DNA from 2 places in the Actinoplanes sp. NPDC024001 genome. Region 1 is predicted to be linked to the other one. Evidence: riboswitches for the same ligand, from Rfam matches in the RefSeq annotation. Region 1 holds a riboswitch; the other holds the start of a gene.
What was found. A riboswitch is a leader RNA that binds a small molecule or an ion and turns the genes downstream of it on or off. The one in region 1 is predicted to bind thiamine pyrophosphate.
Positions count from the first base shown of each region.

Region 2: another riboswitch for thiamine pyrophosphate. It lies ahead of AB0F81_RS19435 (ECF transporter S component); the one in region 1 lies ahead of AB0F81_RS11275 (thiamine phosphate synthase).

Region 1 covers NZ_JBEZZB010000022.1:3,800-10,671, reverse strand. The annotation lists gene truA (tRNA pseudouridine(38-40) synthase TruA) at 46-873, shown strand; gene AB0F81_RS11290 (hypothetical protein) at 883-1,626, opposite strand; gene AB0F81_RS11285 (methyltransferase) at 1,723-2,340, shown strand; gene AB0F81_RS11280 (ATP-binding cassette domain-containing protein) at 2,368-4,014, shown strand; TPP riboswitch at 4,050-4,160, shown strand; gene AB0F81_RS11275 (thiamine phosphate synthase) at 4,154-4,738, shown strand; gene thiO (glycine oxidase ThiO) at 4,747-5,769, shown strand; gene thiS (sulfur carrier protein ThiS) at 5,760-5,960, shown strand; gene AB0F81_RS11260 (thiazole synthase) at 5,957-6,706, shown strand; gene AB0F81_RS11255 (thiamine phosphate synthase) at 6,700-6,872, shown strand, end outside.
Region 2 covers NZ_JBEZZB010000045.1:28,248-35,119, forward strand. The annotation lists gene AB0F81_RS19395 (metal ABC transporter substrate-binding protein) at 1-235, shown strand, start outside; gene AB0F81_RS19400 (metal ABC transporter ATP-binding protein) at 232-1,014, shown strand; gene AB0F81_RS19405 (metal ABC transporter permease) at 1,014-1,883, shown strand; gene AB0F81_RS19410 (metalloregulator ArsR/SmtB family transcription factor) at 1,876-2,172, shown strand; gene AB0F81_RS19415 (transcriptional repressor) at 2,169-2,570, shown strand; gene AB0F81_RS19420 (hypothetical protein) at 2,587-3,195, shown strand; gene AB0F81_RS19425 (DUF6328 family protein) at 3,175-3,693, opposite strand; gene AB0F81_RS19430 (alpha/beta hydrolase) at 3,725-4,537, opposite strand; TPP riboswitch at 4,680-4,782, shown strand; gene AB0F81_RS19435 (ECF transporter S component) at 4,848-5,438, shown strand; gene AB0F81_RS19440 (ABC transporter ATP-binding protein) at 5,442-6,872, shown strand; gene AB0F81_RS19445 (energy-coupling factor transporter transmembrane component T) at 6,869-6,872, shown strand, end outside.

The DNA of each region.
Region 1 (6,872 bases):
GGGGTGCCGGGCCTTTCGCTTGGCGAAGCGAAGGAGCTCGCTGCAGTGACCGAATCGATCCGGCTGCGACTGGACGTGTCGTACGACGGCGCCGACTTCTCGGGATGGGCCGCCCAGCCCACCCGGCGCACGGTTGCCGGTGTCCTGACCGAGGCTCTCGGGCGGCTCGTCGGCGCGGAGACGCCGCTGGGCCTGACCGTGGCCGGGCGCACCGACGCCGGGGTCCACGCGACCGGCCAGGTGTGCCACATCGACCTGCCCGCCGAGCGGTACGCCGAGCTGGCCGGCTCGCTGCTGCGCCGGCTCGCCGCGCTGATGCCGCCGGACGCCCGGGTCCGGTCGGTGACCCCGGTGCCGCCCACCTTCGACGCGCGTTTCTCCGCCACCTTCCGCCGGTACGAGTACCGCGTCTCGGACGACCCGTGGGGTCCCGAACCGCTGCGCCGCCACGACACCCTCGGCTGGCTGCGCCCGCTCGACCTGGACCGGCTCAACGAGGCGGCGGCCGGGCTGGTGGGGGAGCACGACTTCGCCGCGTTCTGCAAGCGCAAGGAGCACGCCACCACGATCCGGGCGATCACCCGGCTGGACTGGCGGCGCGACCCGGACCGGATCTGCGTGGCGACCGTGCAGGCGGACGCCTTCTGCCAGGCCATGGTCCGCAGCCTGGTCGGCGCGATGCTGACGGTCGGTGACGGGCGCCGGCAGCCGGACTGGCCGGCGAAGCTGCTGACCCTGCGGGAACGGTCCAGCGAGGTGACGGTGGCCCCGGCGCACGGTCTGACGCTGGTCGCGGTCGGATATCCGGAGGAGACCGAGTACGCCGCGCGCGCTGACGCCACCCGCCGCCTGCGGGAGCTGCCGGCCGGCTGAGGGAGCTGGTCAGCGGCGTCCCGGGAGCACGGTGCTGCTGAAGTGGGTGTCCAGCAGGTCGGTGGCGATGCGCTGGACGCGCGGGTCGTCGCCGGGCACCAGCTCGCCGTTCGGGCCGGTGATGATGCAGTAGGTCAGGTAGTGGCCGTGGGTGCGCCAGACGACCGGGGTGCCCAGGCCGGTCTCCTCGCCGGCCATCCCGGCGAAGCCGCCGTCGCCCGACTCGACCAGGGAGCGGAGCAGGTCGGCGACGGTTGCGGCGGCGGTGGTGTCGGCGAGACTCAGGACGCCCGCGGTGATGCGCAGGTCGGCGTACGGCACGGTGAGAGCCGCCCGGACCGCCTGCGCGCACCCGTACCGTTGCAGGGTCGAGCGCAGGGTGCCGGTGACCGCGACCGTGCAGTCGGCCGAGAGGTCGGTGCGACCCACCTGGAACGCCGCGGAGCCGGCGGGAAAGACCTCGGCCGCGGTGAGTGGGGTGCCGCCGGCCGCGGCGGCCGGGGAGCGCCGCTCGTCGGCGACGATGAGGACGCCGAGCATCACGCAGATGCCGAGCACGATGAGGCCGGCCAGGCCGCGGGTGAGCAGATGGGCAGTCTCTCGGGGGTCTCGCCGGGCGTGCCGTTGCGGACGGGTTCGGACCCCTGGGTGGTAGCGGTGCTGACCGATGGGACCCGGATGCCTCACCAGCAGGGCGAGGCCGCCGGCCGGGGTGGCGCGGTGGGCGGAGCGCGTCGGGGTGGCGTACCGCATGCGCCCCAAGCTAGGCGCGCACGCTGATCTATTAACGCACAGCGTGTCCGCCACCCCGCCGGGTGACGCGTGATCCGGCGGCGGGAGACTTGCCGGGTGAGCGCCGACCATTACTTCACCGCCGAGCCGGACGCGCCGCTGCGACGGGGCGAGATCGAGTTCAGCGTCGCCGGCCGGGACTACCGGCTGGCCGTGGCGTCCGGGGTGTTCTCGGCCGGGCGCCTGGACCCGGGAACCGCCGTGCTGCTGCGCAAAGCCGGCCTGCCCGGCGCCGGCACCGAGGGCACCCTGCTCGACCTCGGCTGCGGTTACGGGCCGATCGCCTGCGTGCTGGCCAGTGAGGCGCCGCGGGCGACCGTCTACGCCATCGACGTCAACTCGCGGGCCCGGGACCTGACCGCCGAGAACGCCGGCACGCTCGGCCTGGCCGACCGGATCCGGGTCGCCGCGCCCGACGACGTGCCGGACGACGTGACCTTCGCCGCGATCTGGAGCAACCCGCCCACCCACGTCGGCAAGGCCGAGCTGCACGCGCTGATGGAGCGCTGGCTGCCCCGGCTGGCGCCGGCCGGCACCGCCTGGCTGGTCATCAACCGGAACCTGGGCGGGGACTCGCTGCACGCGTGGCTCGTCGCGGGCGGCTGGGCGGTGGAACGGGTGGCCAGCCAGAAAGGCTTCCGGGTGCTGCGGGTGACCCGAAAATCGGCTGACTGAAGCGGCGGCGGCGGGGAGGATGCCGGCATGGGTTACGTGGATGTCGCCGGTGCCGGCTTCGTGCTCCCGGACGGGCGGGAGCTCTTCGCCGACGTGTCGTTCCGGGTCGGCGAGGGCGCGAAGGTGGCGCTCGTCGGGCCGAACGGGGCCGGCAAGACCACGCTGATGCGGATGGTGGCCGGGGACATCGCCACCCAGACCGGCACCATCGCCCGCTCCGGCGGGCTCGGGGTGATGCGCCAGTTCATCGGCATGATCGGCGACGACCGTACCTTGGAAGATCTTGCGCTTTCCCTGGTCGCGCCCGCGCTGGGCGCGGCAGGCGAGCGACTGCGCGCCGCGGCCGCGGCTCTGGACGAGACCGAGAAGAGCCAGATCGCGTACGCGAACGCGCTCGCGCACTGGGGCGAGGCCGGTGGTTACGAGGCCGAGGTGCTCTTCGACACGGTCGCGGTGTCCATTCTGGGCAAGCCGTGGGACGAGACGAGAAGCCGGATCGTGCGGACGCTCTCCGGTGGCGAGCAGAAACGCTTCGCGCTCGACCTGCTGCTGCGCGGCAGCGACGAGGTGCTGCTGCTCGACGAGCCGGACAACTTCCTCGACGTGCCCGCCAAACGCTGGCTGGAGCAGCGGCTGCGCGAGTCGTCGAAATCGGTCCTCTACGTCTCGCACGACCGGGAGCTGCTGGCCCAGACCGCGGACCGGGTGGTCGCCGTCGAGGGCGGCAGCGCGTGGACGCATCCCGGCGGGTTCGCGTCCTGGCACGAGGCCCGGCTGCACCGGCACGACCGGATGGAGGAGAACCGGCGGCGGTGGGACGAGGAGCACGAGAAGCTCAAGGAGCTGGTCTTCACCCTGAAGAACAAGGCCGCCTACAACGACGGCCTGGCCTCGCGCTATCAGGCGGCGCAGACCCGGTTGCGCAAGTTCGAGGAGGCCGGGCCGCCGCCGCTGCCACCGAAGGAGCAGTCGCTGCGGATGAACCTGCGCGGCGGGCGGACCGGCAAGCGCGCGGTGATCTGCGAGGGCCTGGAGCTGGAGGATCTGACCTTCCCGTTCGACCTGGAGATCTGGTATGGCGACCGGGTCGCGGTGCTCGGGGCCAACGGCACCGGCAAGTCGCATTTCCTGCGCCTGCTGGCGGCCGGCGGCACCGAGCCGGATTTGGAGCACAAACCGGTCGACGGCGCCCCGCTGGCCCATGTGGCGCACGACGGCCGGGCACGGCTCGGGGCGCGGGTGCGGCCGGGGCACTTCTCGCAGACCCACGACCGGCCGGAGCTGCTGGAGAAGACGCTGGTCGAGATCCTCTGGCGGGGTGACGAGCACCGGTCCGGGATGGACCGCGCGGGTGCCATGAAGGCGCTCAACCGCTATGAGCTGGCGGCGCAGGGGGATCAGCGGTTCGGGACGCTCTCCGGTGGACAGCAGGCCCGGTTCCTGGTGCTGCTGCTGGAGCTGTCGGGGGCCACCGTGCTGCTGCTCGACGAGCCGACCGACAACCTGGATCTGGCGTCGGCGGAGGCGCTGGAGGAGGGGTTGAAGGCGTTCGACGGCACGGTGATTGCGGTCACCCACGACCGGTGGTTCACCAGGTCGTTCGATCGTTTCGTGCTGTTCAGGAGCGACGGCGAGGTGGTCGAGGTGCCCGAGCCGGTTTGGGACGTGCGCTAGTTTTCTTTTCACGGACCGGTTATGGTCCGGTTACAAGACAACCCCACGGGAGCCCGGGCAACGGGCTGAGAGGGGGGCTGATGCCGCCCCCGACCGTCGAACCTGATCCGGGTAATGCCGGCGCAGGGAGGAGTGCTTCATGCACAGGTTCTTTCCTCGCATCCACGTCATAACCGACTCCATCGACGTGGTTCGTGCGGTCGCCGGCTTGGCCGACGTCGCCGTGCAGATCCGGGTCAAGAGCACCGATGCCGAGGCGTACGCGCTGGCCGTCGAGGCCGTCGAGACATGCCGCCCGGCGGGCACGATGGTGCTGGTCAACGATCGGGTCGGGGTGGCGCTGGCGGCCGGGGCGGACGGGGTGCACGTGGGCGCCGACGATCTGCCGGTGCCGGCGGCCCGCCGGGTCCTGGGACCACACGCCGTCGTCGGCGCCACCTGCCGCAACCCGCAGGCGGCCCGCGCGGCCGTCGCCGACGGGGCGAGCTATCTCGGGGTCGGGCCGGCGTTCACCACATCCACGAAGGACGGGCTGCCACCACCGCTCGGGCCGGCCGCGATCGCGGCCGTCGCCGAGGCGGTTCCGGGTACGCCGGTCCTGGCGATCGGTGGCATCACCGCGGATCGGGTGCCGCTGCTCGCGGTGCACGGTGTCGCGGCGGTGGCCGCCTTCGCGGAGGACCCGAAGGGAGCGGCTGCGGCATTCCTGGCGGCTCTGCGATGAGCGGCCGGATGCGCGTCGCGGTCGTCGGTGGCGGGATCATCGGGCTGGCCGTCGCCGCCGAACTGGTGCGGCGCGGCGGCGACGTCACCGTTTACGACCCGGAACCGGACGGGGACGGCGGCGCCTGGCACGTGGCGGCCGGGATGCTCGCGCCCGGCGGCGAGTCGGCCTTCGAATATCCGCACCTCACCAGGCTGCTGGAGGCGTCCAACGAGCTGTGGCCGGAGTACGCGGCGAGTCTCGGCGACGTCGGCTACGACGACGCCGGAACGCTCGGAGTGGCCCTGACCGCCGACGACGTCGCGGACGCGGCCCGGGAGTGGAAGCACCAGAAACTCGCGCCGTTGACCGGATCGCAGCTGCGGGACCGGGAACCGGCGCTGTCGCCGCGGGTGCGGGCCGGCGTGTTCGCGCCGGCCGAGCGGCAGGTCGACCCGCGCAGGGTCGTCGCCGCGCTGCGGGCCGGGCTGGCCGGGCACATCGTGCCGAAACGGATCAGCGCGCTCTCCGATGTGGACGCCGACGTCACCGTGGTGGCCGCCGGATGCGGCACCGCCGAACTCACCGGCCTGCCGGTTCGCCCGGTGAAGGGCCAGGTGCTGCGGCTGCGCGGCGAGCCCGGACTGATCCGGCACGTGATCCACGGATCGGCCGACGGTCGGCCGGTCTACCTGGTGCCGCGCGCGGACGGCGAGGTGGTGGTCGGCGCCACCCAGGAGGAGCGGACCGACCGGGCGATCACCGTCGGTGGCGTGCACGACCTGCTGCGGGCCGCCCTCGACCTGGTGCCCGGCCTCGCCGAGCACGAGATCACCGAGGTCACCGTGGGACACCGGCCGGGGACCCCGGACAACGCGCCGATCCTCGGATACCTCGACGACTCCCGCCGCACCGTGGTGGCCGCCGGTCATCACCGCAACGGCGTCCTGCTCGCGCCGATCACCGCGCGACTCATCGCCGACCTGGTGCTCACCGGATCGGCCGACAGCCTGATCAACGACTTCGCCCCCGGGAGGTTCGGATGCGCCTGACGATCAACGGCCGGACGGAGAGCCGGTCCGACACATGCTCGGTGGCGACCCTGGTCGCCGAGCTCATCGCCGCCCAGCGCGGCGTGGCGGTCGCGGTCAACGGGACCGTGGTACCCCGCTCGACGTGGGCCGAGGTCGACCTGGCCGACGGCGACAAGGTCGAGGTTCTCACCGCCGCGCAGGGAGGATGACGATGTTTCTGCCGGAGAACGGCCTGATCCTCGGCACCGGCGGGGCGAACAGCCTGGCCGCGCTGGAGGAGGCCATCCGGGCGTCCGAGACCACGCTGGTCACGGTGGCGCTGCGGCGGGTCGAGGCGGCCGGGCCGGGGCTGCTGCCGATGCTGGACCGGCTCGGTGTGCGGGTGCTGCCGAACACCGCCGGGTGCTACACGGCCGGCGACGCGGTGAAGACCGCACAGATGGCCCGGGAGGCGTTCGAGACCGACCTGATCAAGCTTGAGGTGATCGGTGACGAACGGACCCTGCTGCCGGACGGCGTGGAACTGCTGCGGGCCGCGGAGATGCTGGTCGTGGACGGGTTCACGGTGTTGCCGTACACCACGGACGACCCGATTCTGGCTCGCCGGCTGGCCGACGTGGGCTGCGCCGCGGTGATGCCGGCCGGGTCGCCGATCGGTTCCGGTCTGGGCATCTCCAACCCACACCACATCGAGCTGATCCGGCAGAGCGTGGACGTGCCGGTGGTCCTGGACGCCGGCATCGGCACCGCCTCCGACGCGGCGCTCGCCATGGAGCTGGGCTGCGACGCGGTGCTGGTCGCCAGTGCGATCACCCGGGCCGACGACCCGGCCGCGATGGCGGCGGCGATGCGGCACGCGGTCGCGGCCGGCCGCCTGGCCCGCGCTGCGGGGCGCATCCCGCGCCGCACGCACGCGGTGGCGTCCACAGCGGACGACGGGATCCCGGTGTGGTGACGCCGACCGGGCTCGTTGTGCTCACCGACCGGCGGTCCGCCGCCGGGCCGCTGGAGACGGTGGTCCGGCAGGCGGTCCGCGGCGGCGCGGCATGGGTCGTTCTCCGGGAACGCGACCTTCCGTACGGGGAACGTGCGGCGCTCGCCGAGCGGCTGAGGATGATTCT
Region 2 (6,872 bases), on a different contig from region 1:
CTCCCCGCAGCGTGTGGCCGCGGTCGCCGCCGAGGCCAAGGAGCACGGCGCCACCACGATCTTCTTCGAGACCCTGGTCAGCCCGAAGGTCGCCGAGACCATCGCGAGCGAGGTGGGCGCGCAGACCGCGGTGCTCGACCCGATCGAGGGCCTGACCGACCAGAACGCTGACTACTTCTCGGTGATGCGCGCCAACCTGGCCGCGCTGACCAAGGCGTTGGGATGTGCCTCATGACAGTTGTCGAAGTGCGGCACGCCGCCGCCGGGTACGACGGCCGGGAGATCCTGCGGGACGTCTCGCTGAGCGTGGCCGCCGGTGACGTGGTCGCGGTCCTCGGGGCCAACGGCTCCGGCAAGTCCACCCTGATCCGCACCATCCTCGGCCTGGTCCCGCTGAGCCGCGGCGAGATCGAGCTGTTCGGGACGGCGCAGCGCCGGTTCCGGTCCTGGGCCCGGATCGGGTACGTGCCGCAGCGCCTCGGCGCCGGCAGCGGCGTGCCGGCCACGGTCGGCGAGGTGGTCGCCTCCGGCCGGCTGGCCCGGCGCGGCATCTTCCGGCTGCCGGGCGCCGCGGACAAGGCGGCGGTCCGCGAGGCGCTCACCGCGGTCGGCCTGCTGGACCGCGTCAACGACCCGGTCGCCACCCTCTCCGGCGGCCAGCAGCAGCGCACGCTGATCGCCCGCGCCCTGGCCGGCAAGCCGGACCTGCTGGTCCTGGACGAGCCGAACGCCGGCGTGGACGCGGCCAGCCAGGAGGCGTTCGCCACGGCGCTGGCCCGCTTCGCCGGCGACGGCGGCACGATCATGCTGGTGCTGCACGAGCTGGGTCCGCTGCGGCCATTGATCGGTCGTACGCTCGTGGTGCACGACGGACGGATCGCGCACGAGGGCGCGCCTCCGGAGCCGGCCGGGCACCACGCCGAGCCGGACCACGACCACGTGCACCCGCACGCCGACGAGGTGAAGGCGGGCATCTGCGAGTGGGCGCCGACCGAGGGAGCGAAGTCCTACTGATGGAGCTGCTCGCCTACCCGTACATGCAACGGGCCATCATCGCCGCGCTGATCATCGGGTTGGCCGCGCCGGCGCTCGGCATCTATCTGGTGCAGCGCCGGCTGTCGCTGGTCGGCGACGGCATCGGGCACGTCGCGCTCACCGGCGTCGGGGTCGGCCTGCTGCTGAACCAGTCCCCCGTGCTGACCGCGGTGCTGGTCGCCACGATCGGCGCGGTCGGTGTCGAGCTGATCCGTGAACGCGGCCGCACCTCCGGCGACCTGGCGCTCGCGCTGCTCTTCTACGGCGGCATCGCCGGTGGCGTGGTGCTGGTCGGGCTCTCCGACAGCGCCAGCAACGCCAACCTGATGCAGTACCTGTTCGGGTCGCTGGTCACCACGTCGCCGCAGGACATCACGGTGATCGGGGTGCTGGGAGCGGCGGTGCTGGCGGCGATGCTGCTGCTGCGGCCGGCCCTGTTCGCGCTCTGCAACGACGAGGAGTACGCCCGGGTCAGCGGTCTGCCGGTGCGTACCCTCAACATCCTGCTCGCGGTGACCACCGCGGTGACCGTCACGATCGCCATGCGCACCGTCGGCCTGCTGCTGGTCTCCGCCCTGATGGTGGTCCCGGTCGCCGCCGCCCAGCAGGTCACCCGCGGGTTCCGCGCCACCATGGCGGCCGCGATGGCGATCGGCCTGCTCGCCGCCGGGGTGGGCGTCCTGGTCTCGGCCGAGGCGGACACCGCGCCGGGCGCCACCACGGTGCTGATGGCCCTGGCCGCCTTCCTGGCCACCACGATCGGCGGGCTGGTCCGCCGCAACCTGCGCCGCCGGCAGTCCCGCCCGGCGGTGGCCACTGAACCCCCGGATGTGGTGCTCCATGGCTGACGGCTACGAGGCGTACGAATCGGCGGGCGCGCTGCTGCGTGCCCTGTCCGCGCCGATCCGCGTGGCGATCGTGGTGGAACTCGGTGAGGGCGAACGCTGCGTGCACGACCTCGTGGAGAAGCTGGGCGCGCCGCAGCCGCTGGTCTCGCAGCACCTGCGGGTGCTGCGCGGCGCCGGCGTCGTGCGGGGTGTGCGGCGCGGCCGGGAGATCGCATACTCCCTGGTGGACGAGCACGTCGCGCACATCGTCACGGACGCCGTGAGCCACGCGAGGGAGGGCCGGTCGTGACTGACACCGGAGCCCCGCGCAACACCAAGCAGCGCAGCGCGGTCAGCGCCGTGCTGGCCGAGACCGAGGGCTTCCACAGCGCGCAGGACCTGCACGCGATGCTGCGCGAGCGGGGCGAACGGGTCGGGCTGACCACGGTCTACCGCACGTTGCAGGGCCTCGCCGACGCCGGCGAGATCGACGTGATGCGCCCGCCCGGCGGGGAGCATCTCTACCGGCGGTGCAGCCAGGGGCACCATCACCATCTGGTGTGCCGCTCGTGCGGGCGGACCGTCGAGGTGGCCGGCCCGGCGGTGGAGTCCTGGGCCGAGAAGGTGGCCGGGCAGCACGGCTTCGTGAACGTGTCGCACACGTTGGAGATCTTCGGCACCTGCCCGGAATGCGCCGCCAAGGGCTGAGTGGGAACCTTCCGGTGTGAAGCTCTACGCCGACCGCGTTCCCGTCGCCCTCCGTCAGCTGATCACCGACATCGCCGTCGTCCTCTGGGTCTATCTGTGGATCCGGATCGCGTTCTGGATGAACGATCTGGTGCAGAAGCTGGCCGTGCCCGGTCAGAAGCTGGAGGGCGCCGGCACCGGCATCGCCGACAACCTGGCCGACGCCGGCGGCAAGGTGGACGACGTCCCGGTGGTCGGTGACGATCTCACCGAGCCGTTCACCAAGGCCGCGGACGCCGCCCGTGCCATCGCCGACGCCGGCCGGGAGCAGCAGGAGTTCGTCGGCCAGCTGGCGCTGATCCTGCCGGCCGTGGCGGTCGCGGTGCCGCTCGCCCTGGTGCTGTTCTTCTGGCTGCCGTTGCGGCTGCGCTGGATCCGCCGGGCCGGGGTGGCCGCGGCGGTCCGCAACGAGCCGGCCGGCCGCGACCTGCTGGCACTGCGGGCCCTGGCCGGCCGCCCGCTGAACGAGCTGGCCAGGCTGGGCCCGGACATCGCGCAGAGCTGGCGGGCCGGCGACTCGGACGCGGTGGACGCGCTCGCCGAGCTGGAGCTGCGGCAGCTCGGGCTACGAGGACGCCGCCGCTGAGTCCTCGTCGTCCTCGCCCCACTCCCGGTGGAAGAACGGCAGCCCGGCCCAGAAGGTGAGGAACCAGCCGGCCGTGATCACGGTCAGCGGGATGGCCCACTTCCAGTCCAGCACGTAGTCGGTGATCAGCAGGACGCTGCTGACCATCGAGATCAGCATGAAGGCCAGCCCGCTGGACGCCATCTTGTGCGCGTACTTGACCAGCTCAGGTTTGCGGCCCTGCCGGAACAGCGCGCGGTGGAAGGCGACCGGCGAGATGATCAGCGCCGTGGCGAACGCCGCGCTGATCAGCGCCACCACGTAGACGTCCTTCTGGAACGCGGTGGCGTTCGGGAAGCCGTTGCTGAACGGGATGGTCAGCAGGAAGGCGAAGAGGATCTGCACACCGGTCTGAGCGACCCGCAGCTCCTGCAGCAGGTCCGCGAAATTGCGGTCCCAGCGCTGCTTCTCGGTCTCCTGGGACGAATTCTTTCGGGGGGATTGCGTTTCGACCGCCATGTCGCGCCAGCGTTCCCCCACAGCGTCATGGTCAAACGCCGATCCGTGCCAGCACGGCGTCCGCCAGTTCACGTGGCGCCTGTTCGGGCACCCAGTGGCTGACGCCCCGCATGGCGACCAGCTGATAGTCGCCCTGCACCCAGTCGGCGGTGCGCAGCGCGGCGGTCAGGCCGACCACGCCGTCGCGGTCGCTCCAGACGTACGTGGTGGGCACGGTGACCACGCCGGTCCCGGCCACCTGGTCCAGGGAGAACGCGCGGTACCAGTTCAGTCCACCGGTCAGCCGCCCGGGCTCGTGCATCGCCGCGACGTACTGCTCGGCGTGGTGCAGCGGGCGCAGCATCCAGCGCAGCATCGTGCCGTTGCGGGCCAGCAGCAGCCGCTCGGCGACCGACGACCGGAAGACCTGGAAGTAGGCGAACCGGGCCCGCTGCGAGGGGCGGACGCGCATCGCGAGCATCAGGGCACGCGGGTGCGGGACCGAGATCGCGGTGAGGGTGCGCACCCGGTCCGGGTGGCGGGCGGCGAGCAGCCAGGCGACGTGCGCACCCCAGTCGTGGCCGACCAGGTGGGCGCGTTCGACACCGAGAGCGTCGAGCACGGCGAGGGCGTCGGCGACCACCTCGTCCAGCCGGTACGCGGACACCTGGGCCGGGCGGGCGCCGGGCGAGCACCCGCGCTGGTCCATCGCGTAGGTGCGCAGGCCGGCCGCCTGCAGGCGCGGCGCCAGCAGGTCGAACTCCCGGTGGTCCTGTGGGAAGCCGTGCAGCAGCAGTACCGGATCGCCGTCCTCGGGGCCGCCCTCGTACACGTCGAACGTCAGACCGCGGGCCTTGACCTCCATGTGGCTCCCTCCCTGTTACTGGCCTTCACCTCGGTGTTAGCGTCATCGTCATCGAAACACATGCACCGAAGTTTGTTCGCGACGGCGGAGACCAGTGCGTCGCTTCAGCGATGCATAAGTCGAGGTAGGTCGCGAACAAACCTCGTTCCGACAGGGGAGCGCACAGCGCTGAGAGTGCGGGCGACCGCAGACCCTCGCACCTGATCTGGGTAATGCCAGCGCAGGAAGTTCGGTCTTTTCTCCAGCCGTTCCCGGGCATCGCCGCCCGGTTGCGGCGTGCGTCTCCTCCCGGTACCCGCTGGGAGGCGTTATGAACGACACCAACCCGAACCGCTGGCGCACGATAGACGTCGTGGTCGCCTCGGTCATCGCCGTCGCGTTCGGCGTGATCTTCTGGGCCTGGAACACCGTCTGGAGCGTCACCGAGAGCGCCTTCGCGTTCTTCCCGCCGGCGCAGACCCTGCTCTACGGGATCTGGCTGATGCCGGCCGTGCTCGGCGGCCTGATCATCCGCAAGCCGGGCGCCTCGCTCTACACCGAACTGGTCGCGGCCATCATCTCCGCCCTGCTCGGCAACAGCTGGGGCGCGACCGTCATCCCGCAGGGCCTGGTCCAGGGCCTGGGCGCGGAGCTGGCGTTCGCCGCACTGCGCTACCGCAACTACCGGCTGCCGGCCGCGCTGCTCGCCGGCGCGCTGACCGGCCTGAGCGCGGCGATCTTCGACTTCTTCGCCTGGAACTCGGAGACCGCCCTCTGGTCGTACCGCGTTCCGTACGCGCTGCTCACCGTGGTCAGCGGCACCGTGCTCGCCGGCCTGGGCAGCTGGCTGCTGGTCCGGGCGCTGGCCCCGACCGGTGTCCTGGACCGGTTCGGAGCGGGCCGGGAACGGGCACTGATCTGAGTCATGAGTGAGGTTCAGCTCCGCGGCTTCGGGTGGCGGCACGCCGGTCGCCGTGCCTGGGCGGTCCGCGGGCTGGACCTGCACATCCGGCACGGCGAGCGGGTGCTGCTGCTCGGTCCCTCCGGGGCCGGCAAGAGCACCCTGCTCGCCGCGCTGGCCGGGCTGCTGCCGGAGGACTCCGGCGAGTCCGAGGGCACCCTCGAGATCGACGGTCTAGAGGCGCGTAAGGCCCGCGACCGGGCCGGCATCGTCTTCCAGGATCCGCAGACCCAGCTGGTGATGGCCCGCAGCGGCGACGACGTGGCGTTCGGGCTGGAGAACCGGGGTGTGCCGGCCGGCGACATCTGGCCCCGCGTCAGCGACGCCCTGGACCGGGTCGGCTTCCCGTACCGAATCAATCGCTCGACCGCCGCGCTCTCCGGCGGCGAGGCGCAGCGCCTCGCGCTCGCCGGCGTGCTGGCCCTGCGGCCCGGCCTGCTGCTGCTCGATGAGCCGACCGCCAACCTGGACCCGCCCGGCGCCGAGCTGGTCCGGGAGGCGGTGGCCCGGGCCACCGGCCCGGAGACCACGCTGATCATCGTGGAGCACCGGGTGGCCGAGGCGCTCACGCTGGTCGACCGCGTGGTCGTTCTGGAGCCGGGCGGCGGCGTGCGCGCCGATGGCGCGCCCGAGATGATCTTTGCCGCCTACGGCGACAAACTGGCGGACGAGGGCGTCTGGGTGCCCGGCTTCAGCACGCCGCCGGTCAAGGCCGCAACCGGAGCAGACCCCGATCTGGTACGGGCGGAGCACGTCGCCGTGCCCGGCCGTCTGGCCCCCGTCTCGATCGGTGTGGGCGGCGGCGAGGTGCTGGCCGTCACCGGGCCCAACGGCGCCGGCAAGTCCACGCTCGCGCTGCTGCTCGGTGGCCTGCTGGCTCCCGGCTCGGGCCGGATCGAGGCGTTCGGCGACCGGCGCCCGCCGCACCGGTGGCGGGCCGCGACGCTGACCCAGCGGATCGGGTCGGTCTTCCAGAACCCGGAACACCAGTTCGTCACGAGCCGGGTCGCCGACGAGCTCGCCCTCGGGCCGCGCCGGGTCGGCCGGTCGCCGGACGAGGTGCGGCGGATCGTGGACGAGCTGCTGGAACGGTTGCGGCTGACGAAACTGGCGGCGGCGAACCCGTACACGCTTTCCGGTGGGGAGGCCCGGCGGCTGAGCGTGGCCACCGCGCTGGCCACCGCGCCGCGGCTGCTCGTCCTCGACGAGCCCACCTTCGGGCAGGACCGCCGCACCTGGCGGGAACTGGTCGACCTGCTCGCCGGCCTGCGCGCGGAGGGGCACGGGATCGTCGCGGTGACCCACGACGACGCGTTCGTGCGGACGCTGGCCGACCGTACCGTTCCGCTCGGCCAGCCGGCGCCGGCGCCGCTGCCGCGGAGGTTGCGCCCGTGA